DNA from 4 places in the Pseudarthrobacter sp. NIBRBAC000502771 genome. Region 1 is predicted to be linked to each of the others. Evidence: predicted binding sites of a transcription regulator. Region 1 holds the regulator's gene; each other region holds the start of a gene.

Region 1 (4,207 bases):
ATCAGGTAGATCAGCAGCGAGGGGACACAGCCAAGGATCCCGCCGAAATGTGCCAGCGTGGCCCATTGGCGGTCTTCGCTGGCCGTGAGCGGCAGGGCATTGGCGGGGACGCCATGGTACTCGGAGCGGCCCTGGCCATCCCTGTGATCACGTGCGTTTTCTGCCACAGTCTGTTCCTTCGGAGATGCAAGTGGTGCTGACGTCAAATACGGGCGCGTAGTGCAATGCCCCTGAAAAAGGCGGCATTGCACTACCAAGAATACTGGCTTCCGGCGCGGTGTCCGCCCCTCAGGGCACGGTGAGGAAGTCGATGACTTCCTCAACCCGCCCCAGCAGCGATGCTTCCAGGTCGGCGTAGGTGCGTACGGCGCCCAGCAGCTTCTGCCATCCGAGGCCGATGTCTTCCTTGGTCGCATGCGGCCAGCCGAAGGCTTTGAGGATCCCGGTCTTCCAATCCTGTCCGCGGGGCACGGCCGGCCACTTGTCGATGCCCAGGACCGCCGGCCGGATGGCCTGCCAGACGTCAACATAGGGGTGTCCCACGATCAGGACATTCCCGGCCGCGCCGGGGGATGCCATGACCGCGTCGGCAATGCGGGACTCCTTGGAATCCGGAACGAGGTGGTCCACAAGGACGCCGAGCCGCCGGCCGGGACCGGGGTTGAAGCCGGCAACCGCCGCCGCCAGATCATCGATGCCATGCAGGGGTTCGACGACGATGCCTTCCACCCGAAGGTCGTCGCCCCAGACCTTTTCCACGAGTTCGGCGTCGTGCTTGCCCTCCACCCAGATGCGGCTTGCCTTGGCCACCTGGGCCCGCTGGCCGGCGACCCGGACAGAACCGGAGGCCGTCCTGCCGGCAACCGGAGCGCCGGCAGCCGGCCGCGGCGCCGGGGGTATGAGCCTGATGGGGCGGCCCTCCAGGAGGAAACCGAAGCCCAGCTTGAAGGACCGGGACTTCCCGCGGCGGTCCTCCAGGGCAACCACGTGCATCCCTCCGGACTTTTCCACCCGCGTCACGGCGCCTACCCAGCCTGACTGCACATCCTCCAGCACCATGCCCCGCTCCACCGGCACCTCGGGCAATTCCGACTTGGCCGGGGCGGAAATGCCGCGGGGCCCCCAGTTTTGGTAATCCATGGATTCGATCCGCCTAGCGCTAGGTCCTCCGCACCGGAATTTCGCCCGGAGCGGTACCAATGCTAACAACGGGCCAAGGCATAATAGACTGTTAGCACTTAGGCATGTCGAGTGCTAACAAGGTGGCATCTGGCGGGGCATGGGCCCTGCACCATGGATGGAGGTGGAGAGTGAGCGAGCCACGCAAACTGGAAGTGCTGCGGGCCATCGTGGAGGACTACGTCCACTCCCGCGAGCCGGTTGGGTCGAAAGCCCTGGTTGAGCGGCACCACCTTGGGGTTTCCAGCGCAACCATCCGGAATGACATGGCGGCCCTTGAGGACGAGGGATTAATCACGGCCCCCCACACCAGTGCAGGGCGGATTCCCACGGACAAGGGCTACCGGCTTTTCGTTGACCAGATCTCGGCGGTCAAACCGCTGTCGGCGGCCGAACGCCGGGCCATCCAGTCCCTCCTTGAAGGCGCAGACGATCTCGACGACGTCCTGGACCGCACCGTCCGGCTGCTGTCGCAGCTGACCAACCAGGTGGCTGTGGTCCAGTACCCGCACCTCAGCAAGGCCTTGGTGCGCCACATCGAATTCGTGCTGCTTGCCCCCCGCAAGGTGCTGGTGGTCCTCATTGCCAACAGCGGCAAGGTGGAGCAGCGGGTCATCGACGTCGGCCAGGACCTGAGCGACGACGCAGTGGCAGCACTCCGCACGCGTTTCCTCGCCGCACTGTCCGGGACGCCGCTGAGCCGGCTTGCCACGGCGCTTCCCTCCGTCGTGGCCGGCACGGCACAGGCACAGCGGCAGGCTGCGCACGCCCTGGCACTTGGCCTCGAGGGGCTGGCGCAAAACACCAGGGAGGACCGGATGGTCATGGCCGGGACAGCCAACCTGGCCCGGTCAAACGTTGACTTCCCCCTCAGCATCGGTCCCGTGCTCGAGGCCCTCGAGGAGCAGGTGGTGATGCTGCGGTTGCTGAGCGAGATGGCCCAGGACCACCGCGGCGTTGCCGTCAGCATCGGAAGGGAAAACCCCTACGACGGCCTGGCCGAAGCGTCGGTAGTGGCCACCGGCTACGGCCCCGACAGCGTCGCCAAGGTAGGAATCCTCGGGCCCACCAGGATGGACTACCCCACCACCATGGCCGCCGTCCGGGCAGTGGCCCGGTACCTTTCCAGGATTTTGGGGCCCTGACCCGCGCGGCCGGAGCATGTTCCGGCCGGGAACAACGGGCCGGGCCGCCCGACTGAACGCAGTACAACAAGGAAGAGATACGAACTTTGAGCAGCCACTATGACGTCCTTGGAGTCTCACCCGAAGCTACGGGCGAAGAGATCAAAAAGGCCTACCGCAAACTGGCCCGCACCCTCCACCCGGACGTAAACCCCGGTGAGGATGCCTCGGAACGCTTCAAGGCAGTAACTCACGCCTACGAGGTCCTCTCCGACCCCCAGAAGCGGCGGATCTACGACACCACGGGCAACGAGAACGGCACGGACAACGGCTTCGGCGGAGCCGGCTACGCGGGCCAGGGCTTCGCATTCCAGGACATCTTCGACACCTTCTTCGGCGCCGGGGGCAGCTCCGGCCCGGCTTCCCGTGTCCGCCGCGGCCAGGACGCCCTCATCAGCGTCCGGATCGACCTTCGCGACGCCGTGTTCGGCGTGAACAAGAAGCTCGAAGTGGACACCGCCGTGGTCTGCCCCACCTGTGAGGGATCCTGCTGCCGGCCCGGCACCCACCCCGAGCGCTGCGACATCTGCGGCGGCAGCGGCCAGGTCCAGCGGGCCGTCCGCTCCATCCTGGGCCAGGTCATGACTGCGGCCCCCTGCGGCACCTGCGAAGGCTTCGGCACCGTCATCAAGGACCCCTGCAACGAATGCAGCGGCCAGGGCCGGATCCGCAGCCGGCGTTCACTGACCATCAAAGTCCCCGCCGGCGTAGCCACCGGAACCAGGATCCAGCTCTCCGGGCAGGGTGAGGCCGGCCCGGCGGGCGGCCCCGCCGGCGACCTGTACGTGGAAATCCGCGTCAACAATGACGCCACCTATGTGCGGGAAGGCGACGACCTGCACGCCACCCTGCACATCCCCATGACTGCCGCTGCCCTGGGCACCGACGTCAACCTGGAAACCTTCGACGGCACCCAGGACATCGACGTCAAGCCGGGAACACAGTCCGGCGAGGTCATCACCCTGCGCGGCCTTGGTGTCACCCACCTGCGCGGCTACGGCCGCGGGGACCTGAAGGTCCACCTCCAGGTGGACACCCCGGCCAAGCTCGACCCGGCGCAGGAAGACCTCCTCCGGCAGCTCGCCAAGCTTCGCGGGGAACAGATCACAGAGGGAAAGCTCGCTGCCAGCGGCGGCATGTTCGCCAAGCTCCGGGACCGGTTCGGTAACCTGTAGCGGTGAGCAATCCCGTCTTCTTCACACCCGCCGGGTCGCTGGCCGGAATGGCCCCCGGCGGCCACTTTGTCCTGGACGGTTCCGAGGCACGCCACGCAGTCACGGTTAAACGGCTGTCGCCGGGAGAGCCGGTGGACATCGTCGACGGGGCCGGCACCCGCATGACCGGAAAGGTCGTCTCCGCTGCACCCTCCGGCCTTGAAGTGGAGTGCGGTGCCGTGGCCACGGATGAAATGCCGGACGTACGGCTGGTGCTGGTCCAGGCGCTGGCCAAGGGAGATCGTGACGAGCTGGCGATCGAGACGGCCACCGAACTGGGGATCGACGCCGTCATACCGTGGCAGTCGGAACGGTCGATCGTCCGCTGGAAGGGCGACAGGGCCGCCCGCGCCCACGCCAAGTGGGAATCCGCCGTGGCGGCAGCCGCCAAACAGGCCCGGCGGGCCTGGATTCCCGAAGTCCGGGCAGCGGTTGAAACAGCAGGGCTGTCCGCTGCAGTGGAGGCCGCTGACCTGGCAGTCATCCTGCACGAAGACGCAGTGCGCCCGCTGCGTGCTGTCCTTGAACAGTGGCAGGGGAATGCCCGGACGGGAATCCTGGAAGTCCTTCTGATTGTCGGTCCGGAGGGTGGAATCAGCCCGCGGGAAGTAACGAAACTCTGCGACAAAG
Region 2 (4,207 bases), 700 kb from region 1:
GCTGGGCGGCGACGTTTCGGACCAGGCCGGACTGGGGGTCCGGCCGCTCATCGGCGGGGGCGTCTGCGAGGAACTCGACGGCGGGCTGGAACTTTTGCCGGCGGTTCCGGAGGACGTAGGGGGCAACCCACACAATCCAGAGCGCGACGGCAACCACAAGGATCACTGAGCTGCTAAGGGGGAAGTCCACACTCAAAACCGTATGAGCATCATGCCTGCTCAGGCCGCATTAGCCGCGGTGTGTCGTGTCCGCATAGGCAAACCGTTGGATTTATGACCGGCGCGATGCCAGCCACGGGCCCAGCAGGCCCTCCGGGACCTCTTCCGAGGTGAGCGCAAACGACCTGTGGTCAGCCCATTTGCCGTTGATGTGCAGGAAACGGGGCCGGTAGCCCTCGTCCCTGAACCCCAGCTTCTCCACCACCCGCAGGCTCGGGCCGTTCTCGGGCCGGATGTTGATTTCCATCCGGTGCAGCCCGAGCGCCCGGAAGCAGTGGTCCGTTACCAGCGCCACGGATGTGGGGGCTATCCCGCGCCCGGCCCGGGACTGGTCCACCCAATAGCCCAACGTGGCCATCATTGCCGAACCCCAGACGATCGAAGACACTGTCAACTGGCCCACGATGGCCGGGCTCCGCAGACCCTGCCTCCACTCGGTGATGAGGAAGGGAAGCGCGGTGGCCTGGGCGGCCTGGATATTCAGGGACCGCACCATGTGCCGGTAGTCAGGAAGTCCGCCCTGCGGGTCCGGGTTGGAGGCCTCCCACGGGGCCAGCCACTCGCTGTTCCGGTATCGAACTTCGGTCCACTCTTTTTTGTCGCGGTACCGGATGGGCCGCAGGACCAGGTCGCCGCACTCGAGGGTGACCGGCCAGATGGTTCCAGTGCGCACGGCGCTACCGGGAAAGGCCGGCGGTGAAGCCCGGAAGCCATTCCCGCAGGCCCGGGCCCAGGTCCTCGCTGTCGATGGCCAGCTGGACGCAGGCCTTGAGGTAGCTCAGCTTGTCTCCGGTGTCGTAGCGGCGGCCGCGGAACACCACGCCGTACACTCCGTGCCCCTCGCCGTCACCGGTGGACAGTTCCTGGAGGGCATCGGTCAACTGGATTTCGCCGCCACGGCCGGGCTTCGTGTGCTCAAGGACTTCGAACACGGCGGGGTGCAGGACATAGCGTCCGATCAGTGCAAGGTTGGACGGCGCTTCCTCGGGCGAGGGCTTCTCCACCAACCGGTTGACCCGGACGTAGTCTCCGCCGTCGATCTCCTGGACGTCGGCGCAACCGTAGGCGCTGATCTGGGACGGTTCCACTTCGATGAGGGCGACGACGGACCCTCCGGTTTGGGCCTGCACGTCGATCATGGTGCTGAGGAGTTCGTCGCGGGCGTCGATGAGGTCATCGCCCAGCAGGACAGCGAAGGCTTCATTGCCCACATGCTGCTTTGCCCGGAGCACTGCGTGCCCCAGCCCGTGCGGATCGCCCTGCCGCACGTAGTGGATATCGCCCAGCTGGCTCGCTGCCTGGACGGACGCGAGCTTTTCGGTGTCGCCCTTTTCCCGGAGGGTCGATTCGAGGGATGGCACCCTGTCGAAGTGGTCCTCAAGGGCCCGCTTGTTGCGGCCGGTAATCATCAGCACGTCGCTGAGGCCCACGTGGACGGCTTCCTCCACGACGTACTGGATGGCAGGCTTGTCCACGACGGGAAGCATTTCCTTGGGCATAGCCTTGGTGGCAGGGAGGAACCTGGTGCCCAGGCCCGCTGCGGGAATGACGGCTTTGCGGACTCTGGGATTACTGGTGTTCACCGGACTAATCTAACGTCAGCGTCAAGTATTTCAGTAACTACCGGTGCGACGGGCCGGCACCCGGGCTGCAGGCTGCGGACCACGGGGCGACGCAGGGAGGACAACATGCTGCAGGAGTCGAACGCCATCAAGGACGGGATCCGGGCCAGTCATCGCCGCAGGCGGGCAGGCCTCGCGCCGGCCCAGCTTGAAGCAGCGGGCCTGGCTCTGGCCACCCACGGGGACGCGTGGGCCGGATCGGTAACGGAGGGCCGCCCTGGCATTGCGTGCGTCTACCTTGGCGTGGGCCAGGAGCCACCCACCCTGCCGCTGATCAACGCCCTGTACCGCAGCGGGCACAAGCTCCTGCTGCCGGTGTGCGAACCCGCACGGGAGCTGAGCTGGGTTTTCTGGACGCCGGACACCGGCTTCGAACGCAGCAGTTATGCCCCCATTTTGGAGCCTGCGGGGCACCGCCATGGCCCCGAAACCGCGGGCGATGCGTCGGTGCTTTTTATTCCGGCCACAGCGGTGGACCTTGCCGGCAACAGGATTGGCCAAGGCGGCGGTTACTACGACAAATTCCTGGGGCACCTGGCCACGGCCGGGAAGGAAATCCCTTTGTCCGCTGTTATCTACGACGATGAATTACTGCCCGCCGGCAGCATCCCGGCAGAGGAGTTCGACCGGCCCGTTCCGGCCGTTCTTTCGCCCTCCGGGCACCGGCCCCTGTTCGGGGCGGCCTGAGCACACGGCCGGCGGCGCAGTGATAGAATTAGCACTCAGGCCCTGCGACTGCTAATGGTTAACCATGTGGCAGCACGGGACCTCTCGTTTGCCCAAGAGGAGGAGCACCAGTGCCAACATATGCTTACGCCTGCAAGGACTGCGGCCACGCCTTCGACATCGTGCAGTCGTTTTCGGACAGCAGCCTGACATCCTGCCCTGAATGCCAGGGCACGTTGCGCAAGAAGTTCAATAGCGTTGGCGTGGTCTTCAAGGGCTCCGGCTTCTACCGCACGGACTCCCGCGATTCCAAGGGCAGCTCCGTCTCCCCCGCCCCGGCTTCGGCTCCGTCCGCACCCGCTGCCGCCCCCGCCGCGGCGGCACCGGCAGCTGCCGCGAGCTAACGGGCAAATTCTTTCGACGGCGGCCGGCGCGTTCCAGCGCCGGCCGCTTTTGTCCACATAGCCGCAGTCCCGGCTCCCGGGCGGTTGCGGCTACAGCTAGCGTGGGCGCATGCCCATATTCCCCCGCCGTGGCCGCACCGGCATCAGGTATCCAACGAACACTGGCGGCGTCGGCCGCAGCCCCGGGAAGCGTCCGCCTGCCGCCCGGCTCGCCGCCTGGCTGAACCGCAACCGCAGGCTTGCCGCTGCCCTGCTGCTGTCAGCAGCCGCCGCTGTCGCCGTCCAGCAGGTCACCCCCGCCCCGCTCTCCACAGCTACTGCGCTGGCCGCTGCCCGCGACCTGGCCGCGGGGACAGCGGTGACCGAAGCGGACGTGGCGCGGGTCCAGGTGCCGCCCGGCATGGTCGCCGATGGCTTCCTCCAGGATGAGGCCGCCGCCAAGGGCAAGCAGCTGGCCGCGCCGATGCGGAAGGGCCAACTTTTGTCCGATGCCCAGCTGGTGGGCCCTGGGCTCCTAGCAGGTACGCCGCCGGGGTCTGCCGCTGTGCCACTGCGAATGGCTGACCCTTCGTCCATCCAACTGGTCTCCCCCGGCCAGCTGATCAATGTGGTGCTCACATCAGCCAACGGGTTCGACCAGCAGGGTCCCTCCGAAGTATTGGCGTCCGCCGTCCCGGTACTGTGGACCTCCAACAAGGGCGGCCAGAGCGGACAATGGCTGGGTACCTCGGAGACGGATGGCCTCATCGTGGTGGCAGCCACGGCCGAACAATCATCCCGCCTGGCCGGAGCCTCCACCCAAGGCAGGCTGTTCTTTGTTTTGGTCGGCCCGCAGTGACTTGGTGGCGGTCAGCCCCAGTGCGGCGGCTTCTGTTCCTTCAGCCACGCGTCGTGGTCCTCCTCGCGGTCACCCCAGCTGCGGGCATCGTCCTCCGCGGCCTTGGTGGGGAGGACCGCCCCGGTACCACCCGGAGCCGTCCGGGACGTGGGGGTGGGAGCGGCCGGCCCCGCAGGGACTCCGCCATCAGCTGCTGTTTCCGGCTGCTTGTTCACGTTCTCGTCCTGGCGCATCTCTTCCTCGCGGCCGTTTTCCTCAGGCCTGCCGTCTGCAGGCTTCTTTTCCTCAGTCATGGGGTCCGCCTCCTGGCGTCCACCGCCGCCGTCCCGTGCTGCGCCGGAATCCCGGGACAGGTAGGAAGCTCCCGCGGCCGGCGCAGAATCAATTCCATTGAGCGCCTGGTCAACGTCGTCGTCAAGGAACCCCACGGACTGGCTGGCGCGGCCCGGAAGCACCAT
Region 3 (4,207 bases), 1.5 Mb from region 1:
TGAGGTCGTGCCCGGCGTGGCCCTTGACCCATTCGAACGTGTAGGTGCGTCCGGCCAGTTCGCGGTCGAGTTCCTTCAGCAGTTCCACATTGAGGACGGGTTTGCCATCGGCTTTGCGCCATCCTTTGCGCTTCCATCCCGGCATCCACTTGGTAATGGAATTGATCACGTACTGGCTGTCGCAGAGGATGCGGAGGTCTTCCCCCGGCAGGTGCGCGGTAGCGCGCAGGAGGTCAAGGACAGCCATCAGCTCCCCCTGGTTGTTGGTCCCGTGGGGCCAGCCGCCGGCACGCCAGCAATCGTCATTCACATACCAGGCCCAGCCGGCCGGGCCGGGGTTTCCCAAGGCCGAACCATCAGCCGCTGCAGTAATCGTCACTGGTCCATCCTGCCAGAAGCGGCCGACACCCGGCCCTGCCTCCGCAGCGGGGTGTCCACCGGATGCGGTTCCGGCCGCAACAGGATCCCCGCCATAACGGAAAGTGCGGCCCCCTCCGAAGAGGGGGCCGCACTTTGCGGTTTGGCGGGCAGGTCCCGGCCGGGAGGCTTAGAAGCCGCCCATGCCGCCCATGCCGCCCATGTCGTCGCCACCGGCGGGTGCTGCAGCCTTCTCCGGCTTGTCAGCAACCACTGCTTCGGTGGTGAGGAACAGGCCGGCAATGGAGGCCGCGTTCTGCAGGGCAGAGCGGGTCACCTTGACGGGGTCATTGACGCCGGCAGCCAGCAGGTCGACGTACTCGCCGGTTGCTGCGTTCAGGCCGTGGCCGGCGGGCAGGCCGCGGACCTTGTCGACCACAACGCCCGGCTCGAGGCCGGCGTTGAAGGCGATCTGCTTCAGCGGCGCGTCGATGGCAACGCGGACGATGTTGGCGCCGGTTGCTTCGTCGCCGGAGAGCTGCAGGTTGGCGAATGCCTTGGCGCCGGCCTGGATCAGGGCCACGCCGCCACCGGCGACGATACCTTCCTCAACGGCAGCCTTGGCGTTGCGCACTGCGTCTTCGATGCGGTGCTTGCGCTCCTTGAGCTCAACCTCGGTTGCGGCTCCGGCCTTGATGACTGCAACGCCGCCGGCCAGCTTGGCCAGGCGCTCCTGCAGCTTCTCGCGGTCGTAGTCGGAGTCGGAGTTCTCGATCTCGGCGCGGATCTGGGAAACGCGGCCGGCGATCTGGTCGGCGTCGCCGGCACCTTCGACGATGGTGGTCTCGTCCTTGGTGACAACTACCTTACGGGCCTGGCCCAGGAGCTCCAGGCCGGCAGTCTCCAGCTTGAGGCCAACTTCCTCGGAGATGACCTGGCCGCCGGTGAGGACGGCGATGTCGGCGAGCTGGGCCTTGCGGCGGTCGCCGAAGCCCGGAGCCTTGACGGCGACGGACTTGAAGGTGCCGCGGATCTTGTTCACGATCAGGGTGGCCAGGGCCTCGCCCTCGATGTCCTCGGCAATGATCAGCAGCGGCTTGTTGGACTGCATGACCTTCTCCAGGACAGCAACCAGTTCCTTGACGTTGGAGATCTTGGAGTTGACGATCAGGATGTACGGATCCTCGAGGACCGTTTCCTGGCGCTCAGCGTCGGTGACGAAGTAGGCGGAGATGTAGCCCTTGTCGAAGCGCATGCCTTCGGTGAGTTCCAGCTCCAGGCCGAAGGTGTTGGATTCCTCGACCGTGATGACGCCTTCCTTGCCCACCTTGTCCAGGGCTTCGGCGATGAGGGCACCGATCTCGTCGTCACCGGCGGAGATGGAGGCGGTGGCCGCGATCTCTTCCTTGGTTTCGATTTCCTTGGCGGAGTTCAGCAGTTCGGCGGTGACGGCGTCAACGGCCTTCTCGATGCCGCGCTTGAGGGACAGCGGGTCGGCGCCGGCAGCAACGTTGCGCAGGCCTTCCTTAACCAGGGCCTGGGCCAGGACGGTTGCCGTGGTGGTGCCGTCACCGGCAACGTCGTCGGTCTTCTTGGCAACTTCCTTGACCAGCTCGGCGCCGATCTTCTCGTAAGGATCGTCCAGCTCGATCTCCTTGGCGATGGAGACACCATCGTTGGTGATCGTGGGGGCGCCCCACTTCTTTTCGAGGACGACGTTGCGTCCACGCGGGCCGAGGGTGACCTTAACGGCGTCGGCGAGGGTGTTCAGGCCACGCTCAAGGCCGCGGCGTGCCTCTTCATCAAATGCAATGATCTTGGCCATAACGGCAATAGTCCTTTCGGGACAGTCGTTAAGAATGAACCTTCGCTGCAGTGCCCGCGACGGACGATCCTTTGCCGGGGGCCTCTGTATGCCTCCGGGCGGGGATCTCACTGAAGTGAGGTGTTTCTTTCGCTCGTCGACCGGTGCCGTGCGCTGCCGGCCGGAACCAGGCGTTGCTTTAGCAGTCGGTACGTCAGAGTGCTAAGTCAATAATTAGCACTCCCCAGGTGAGAGTGCAAGCGAAAAGACGCGTAACGCCCCGCAGGCAGGGTCCGCTTCGCCCAGGGCGATCAGCCGGAGTGGCCCGCCGTCTCCCGGCCGGACAGAGAGGGGTTGTTGTCGGCCCCGAAGGTGTACACGGAGAAAGCGGCCGAGGTGATGTCCCCATTGGAATCGAAGGCAACCGGGCCCGATTCGCCGTCGTAATTGATGTCCGGGCTGCCTGCGAGACCACCGAGGCACTCCTTGTAGCTCAGGCAGGGGGCGGCCGGCGCGCCGGCACCGGAGGAAGCCGTTCCCCCGGAGACCGGGACCAGGTTCGCGGCAATGGAGCGGCCGGCGTCATCCTGTGCACGGGCCGCGGCCAGGGCCGCCAGTGTGACGGCGTCGTAAGTTTCAGCGGCGAAGGAGACATCCTTGAGTGCCGGGTCAACGGCCAGCAGTTTCGCCTGGAACGCAGCGCCGGGCAGCTGCCCGGGCACGACGGCGCGGGCACCTTCGAGTGTCCCGGGTGCGAGCCCGGACCCGTAGCGGGCAAACGCGCCGTCGCTGAGGATGATCCGGGAGCCGGCAACGCCTGCACTGTTCAGCTCCACCAGGGCGTCCCGTGCACCCTCGCGGGCAATCACGACGACGGCGTCCGGCTTGGCCTTGGACGCGGAGCGGGCGGCCTCGGCGGCAGCACCGGCTTTGAAACGGGCGCCCGGCAGGACCGTGAGTCCGGCCCCTTTGGCTGCCTCCGAGACTGCTCCGGAGAGGTCCTTGCCGTAGGAGCCTTCCTGGTACAGCACGCTGATCGTGGCGGCGCCGGCGTCCTTGGCAAGTTTGGCCAGCACGGGTCCTTGCGCGACGTCGGCTGCTGCGGTCCTGAAGTAGTAGCCTCCGCTCGCCAGCCCGGTAAGACCGGCAGCGGTATTGGCCGGCGAGATCAGGGGGATGTGTGCGCGGGACAGGATGTCCGCTGCTGCCGGGGCGTGGCTGGAGTCGGTGGGCCCGATCACCACGTCCGCTTTGGCCGCCGCTGCGTCGCTTGCCTGCTTCGCCGTGTCCTGGTCCGGGTGCACCGGAAGGAGCTCCACTGGCCGGCCTTTATGTCCGCCGGCGGCGTTGATGTCCTGGATGGCAAGCCTGGCGGCAGCCAGTTGCGGGGCGTTGAGGAAGGCGTTGTCACCGGAGTTGTCCAGGATGACGCCCACCCGGAGCACACCGTCGCCGGAAGCCTCGGCCGGTTCCACCCTGGCGTTGCCGCCGGTGCCGGCGCATGCACCCAGCGAAAGGACGGCTCCCAGTGACAGCGCGAGTACCGGCATGGCTCGGGCTCCGGGACGCAATGCGGGCATCACTGCGCGTGCCGGACGTTTTCCGCCTGCGGACCTTTTTCGCCCTCGCCGACATCGAGCTGGACCCGCTGGCCTTCGGCCAGGGCGCGGTACCCCTCCCCCTGGATGGCGGACCAGTGGACAAAAATGTCATCACCGGAACCGTCAACGGTGATGAAGCCGTAGCCCTTTTCAGCGTTGAACCATTTGACGGTTCCCAGTGCCATGATCAACAACTCTTTCCATCGGGGGCCGGGTGGAGACCAGACCGGCGTAACTGGACGGGGTGCGGCTACCGGTAACCCGGGCCAAGGACCACGACGAGTGGTACCTGGAACTCGGTACTGCTCACAACGGTGGGGATATTCAACAGCCCGGCGAGTTCCTGGGCACTGGCCAGTTGCTGGGGGCCGGCATAGAAAATCACGGAGGACTTTTGCGGGGCGCCGGACCAGTTGCCCACCGGGCCGAGCCGCCAGCCGTCGGC
Region 4 (4,207 bases), 1.2 Mb from region 1:
ACCAGTGTCCGGCCTCAGTGACTCCTCTCCCGTCCCCGTTACACCCTCGCTCCTGCGGGACTGGCGGTTGCCGGCACCGGGAGCTGACAAGTATTCCCGCGGCTCGGTGCTGGTGGTGGGCGGCGCCCGCTCCACCCCTGGCGCGGCACTGCTGGCGGGCGTTTCAGCGCTGCGTGCGGGAGCGGGGAAACTTACGCTGGCAGTGGCGGGGTCGGTGGCCGTGCAACTTGGGGTGGCGGTACCGGAATGTGGGGCCATTGCCATGCCGGAAACGTCCGGCGGCTCGGTCAAGGCCGAACTCGACGGCATCTCCTCCTACCTTGACCGGGCAGACACCGTGCTGGTCGGGCCCGGCCTGGACGACCCTGACCTGGCCGCCGAACTGCTGCAGGCCCTGCTGAGCCGCGAGGCAGGCCGTGGCGGGGACGGCACGTCCGGCGCTTCCGACGGCAGCCAAGGAGGCCCCGCCGTCGTCCTCGATGCCTACGCACTGGCCGCCTTGGTGCACCTGGAGGACCAGCTGGACCCTTGGCGCGGCCGGTTGATTCTCACACCCAATCCCACGGAAGCGGCCATCCTGCTGGGACGGGACGTGGCGGACCTCGAACGGGACGTCGCCGGCATCTCTGAACGGTTTGGTGCCGTGGTCAGCTGCCAGGGCCTGGTCAGCAAGCCAACGGGGCCCGATGCGGACGGCCCCGGCCTGTGGAAGATCACCACCGGGTACGGCGGTTTGGGAACGTCCGGCAGCGGCGACGTGCTGGCGGGGGCGATTGCCGGGCTCCGGGCGCGGGGCACGACCTGCGCACAGGCAGCCTGCTGGGGTACGCACCTGCACGCAGCCGCGGCGGACCGGCTGGCCAGCAGGATGGGTCCCCTGGGATTCCTGGCCCGCGAGCTGGCGGATGAACTGCCCGCGCTGATGCTGGAACTCAGCGTCTGAACGCCTAGCCGCAGCACGCCCGCAGCGGGAGTCCTGGGACATGGATGGCCCCCGGCCGAAACCGGGGGCCACCGTGGCGGGAGGGTAAGGCTTACGCTGCCGATGCGCTGTCTGGCGCTGTGGCGTGCACAGAATGGCGATTCGCCCCAAAAAGGCAGTCAACAGATGTGCCCGCCTCCCGGTCCTGTGGTGAAACTAAGCGGCGATTTCCTGCTTTGCCCCCTTCGTTTCGATCTCGATCTTGCGCGGCTTGGCCTTTTCGGCAACCGGGATCCGCAGCGTCAGGACGCCGGCGTCATAGCTGGCCTTGATGTGGTCAGTGTCCAGCGTGTCGCCGAGGATCAGTTGGCGGCTGAAGACGCCGCGCGGCCGTTCAGAGGCGACCAATTCGGTGTCCTTGCCCACGGGGTCCGGGCGTTCGGCCCGCACCGTCAGGACATTCCGTTCAACATCCAGGTCCACCGAGTCCACCGAGACACCGGGCAAATCAAAGGCCACGACGAATTCCTGGTCCTCTCGCCATGCATCCATCGGCATCGCCGCCGGGCGTGCAGCCGTGCCGAGGACCTGCTGGGCCAGCCTGTCCAGCTCGCGGAACGGATCGGTTCGCATCAACATGGCTTCCCTCCTCGTAAGAGATGGTCCAACATCATTCCCGTATCAGCCGATCTATGGTGGCTGATATAGATTTTTTAGCACTGGAGAACCAGGTCCGCAAGGGTTTCCAGCAGCGGATTCCGGAGAATTTTCCGGCCACCGCGGGCATGGAAAAGGGCCCTCCCAGCCGTGCACGGGCAGGCAGCGGAAGGGCCCTTTGAGGTTGGCGGTCAGTCCCGGGTGGGGTCCGGGCGGAGCGGCGCCGGGCCGGGATCCGGGACGGGAAGCGGTCCCGGAGGCGCCGGTGCGGGGAACGGATTCGGGGATGGCGGGCCGGGAGGGTGCGGCTGGGTAGGGTCCGGGGAGGTGGGCTCCGGGCCCGGTTCCGGCGGGAACGGCTCAGGTTCGTGCACTGGCGGGATGGTCATGAACTTCCCTTCTCACGCTGGGCGGATGTGCCTTGGACTGCCCAGCCTACGCTTGCGGTCCGCCTGCAACCACCCTCTCCTCCCCGGTTGCTCCATCAGCTTTGGTCCCTAAACGCCGGTTTTAGGAGCCATAGGTGATGGAGCATCACGACGGCGGGGGGTGCCAACGTGCGGATCCGTCAGTCCCGGACCGGGAGGATGAGACCCAGGGTCTTTCGCCCTCTTCCAGCCAAGGGCGTCTCCCCCGACAGCGAACGGCCCCCTGGCCCGCGGGGGTGGTGGATATATTGAATCCATGACCTCCACTTCCCTGCAGGATTCCGCCGGCACTGCGGTCCCGGCTCCCCCGGCCGCCAAAAAGATCCCCACCGAGCGCACCCACCACGGGGAGACCTTCGTGGACAACTACGAGTGGCTGCGGGACAAGGAATCGGCGGAGGTGGTGGAGCACCTGCGGGCCGAAAACGCCTACCAGGAAGCCGTCACGGCGCACCAGGAACCGCTCCGGGAGGCCATTTTCCAGGAGATCAAAGGCCGCACCCAGGAAACCGACCTGTCCGTCCCGCACCGCAAGGACGGCTGGTGGTACTTCAGCCGCTCGGCGGAGGGCAAGGAGTACGGCATCCACTGCCGGGTTAAGGCACAGGACTCCGGGGACAAGGTGGCCGACTGGACGCCTCCGGCTGTAGAGGCCGGGGTGGAGATCCCGGGTGAGGAGATCCTGCTGGACGGCAATGTGGAGGCCGAAGGCAAGCCGTTCTTCTCCGTGGGCGGTACAGCGGTCACCGTGGATGGCAACCTGTACGCCTACGCGGTGGACAATGCCGGCGACGAACGCTTCACGCTGCGGATCAAGGACCTGCGCACAGGCGAACTGCTGCCGGATGTCATTGAAAACATTTTCTACGGGGTGGCATTCTCCCCGGACGGCACCCGTCTCTTCTACACCGTGGTAGACGAGTCCTGGCGCCCCTACCAGGTGAAGGCGCACGTCCTTGGCACCCCTGTGTCGGAGGACCTGGTGGTGTACCAGGAGGACGACGCGGCCATGTGGCTGGGCTTCGAACTCTCCGCGGACCGGCGCCACCTGGTACTGGGGATCGGATGCTCGGAGTACAGCGAAACCAGGCTGCTGCGCTTCGACGATCCCGCCGGCGCCATCACCACGGTCATTTCCCGCAACGAGCGCGTCCTGTATGAGGCCGAACCCTTCCTGCTCGACGGGCAGGAACGCATCTTGCTCACGCACAACCGCGGTGCCATCAACTCCATGGTCTCCCTGGCGGACCCGGCCGAGCTGGAAAAGCCGCTGGCCGAACAGACCTGGCAGACCGTCGTCGGGCATTCCGACGACGTGCGCGTCAACGGCGCCGGCGTCACCGCCACGCACCTGGTGGTGTCCATCCGCAAGGACACCATCGAGCGGGTGCAGGTGATGGGACTGGCCGGCCTGGGCACGCCCGCCCAGCAGGAGCCCGTGGAACCGGCTTTCGATGAGGAGCTTTACACCGCCGGCGTGGGCGGCTCGGACTACGAATCCCCCGTCATCCGGCTGGGCTACACGTCCTACTTCACGCCGTCGCGCATCTACGATTTCGTCCTGCCCACCTCGGAGCAGCCGGCCGGCGAGCTGCTGCTGCGCAAGGAAAGCCCGGTCCTGGGCGGCTACGACGGCAGCGACTACGTGGCCACCAGGGAATGGGCCACCGCCGGCGACGGCACCCGCATCCCGCTGTCCGTCCTGCGGCACAAGGGCGTGAAGCGGGATTCGACGGCGGCCGGCCTGGTCTACGGGTACGGCTCCTATGAAATGAGCATGGACCCGGGCTTCGGCATCGCACGGTTGTCGCTGCTGGACCGCGGCATCGTGTTCGTGATCGCCCACATCCGCGGCGGCGGCGAGCTGGGCCGGCACTGGTACGAGGACGGCAAGAAGCTCACCAAGAAGAACACCTTCACCGACTTCGTGGACGCCACTGACTGGCTGGCAGGCTCCGGATGGGTGGACCCGGCCCGGATCGCAGCGCTTGGAGGCTCCGCGGGCGGGCTGCTGATGGGCGCCATTGCCAACATGGCACCCGAAAAGTACGCCGCCATTGTGGCGCAGGTGCCGTTCGTGGACCCGCTCACCAGCATCCTGGACCCGGACCTGCCGCTCTCCGCGCTGGAGTGGGAAGAGTGGGGCAACCCGATCACCGATCCCCAGGCCTACGCCTACATGAAGTCCTACTCCCCCTAC

What was found. Region 1 encodes HrcA, which represses chaperone genes, less so after heat shock. Its sites were predicted from a motif close to TTNGCACTCGNNNNNNNCGAGTGCNAA; they were not measured.
Region 2: NIBR502771_RS11380 (FmdB family zinc ribbon protein) is a predicted target of HrcA. The motif match lies at 2,557-2,583, and genes of this name have one in related genera.
Region 3: groL (chaperonin GroEL) is a predicted target of HrcA. The motif match lies at 2,361-2,387, and genes of this name have one in related genera.
Region 4: NIBR502771_RS09125 (Hsp20/alpha crystallin family protein) is a predicted target of HrcA. The motif match lies at 1,636-1,662, and genes of this name have one in related genera.

Annotation. Positions count from the first base shown of each region.
Region 1 is NZ_CP041187.1:3,119,322-3,123,528, forward strand. It holds gene NIBR502771_RS14590 (DUF4870 domain-containing protein) at 1-167, opposite strand, end outside; gene NIBR502771_RS14595 (DUF3097 domain-containing protein) at 289-1,140, opposite strand; gene hrcA (heat-inducible transcriptional repressor HrcA) at 1,311-2,324, shown strand; gene dnaJ (molecular chaperone DnaJ) at 2,411-3,538, shown strand; gene NIBR502771_RS14610 (16S rRNA (uracil(1498)-N(3))-methyltransferase) at 3,541-4,207, shown strand, end outside.
Region 2 is NZ_CP041187.1:2,420,896-2,425,102, reverse strand. It holds gene NIBR502771_RS11400 (hypothetical protein) at 1-190, opposite strand, end outside; gene NIBR502771_RS11395 (GNAT family N-acetyltransferase) at 272-892, opposite strand; gene galU (UTP--glucose-1-phosphate uridylyltransferase GalU) at 897-1,802, opposite strand; gene NIBR502771_RS11385 (5-formyltetrahydrofolate cyclo-ligase) at 1,908-2,528, shown strand; gene NIBR502771_RS11380 (FmdB family zinc ribbon protein) at 2,639-2,911, shown strand; gene NIBR502771_RS11375 (RcpC/CpaB family pilus assembly protein) at 3,021-3,749, shown strand; gene NIBR502771_RS11370 (DUF4011 domain-containing protein) at 3,761-4,207, opposite strand, start outside.
Region 3 is NZ_CP041187.1:185,709-189,915, forward strand. It holds gene NIBR502771_RS00850 (ribonuclease HI family protein) at 1-379, opposite strand, end outside; gene groL (chaperonin GroEL) at 548-2,182, opposite strand; gene NIBR502771_RS00860 (ABC transporter substrate-binding protein) at 2,473-3,711, opposite strand; gene NIBR502771_RS00865 (cold-shock protein) at 3,741-3,947, opposite strand; gene NIBR502771_RS00870 (LytR C-terminal domain-containing protein) at 4,013-4,207, opposite strand, start outside.
Region 4 is NZ_CP041187.1:1,954,718-1,958,924, reverse strand. It holds gene NIBR502771_RS09135 (histidine phosphatase family protein) at 1-21, shown strand, start outside; gene NIBR502771_RS09130 (NAD(P)H-hydrate dehydratase) at 5-943, shown strand; gene NIBR502771_RS09125 (Hsp20/alpha crystallin family protein) at 1,139-1,561, opposite strand; gene NIBR502771_RS09115 (S9 family peptidase) at 2,264-4,207, shown strand, end outside.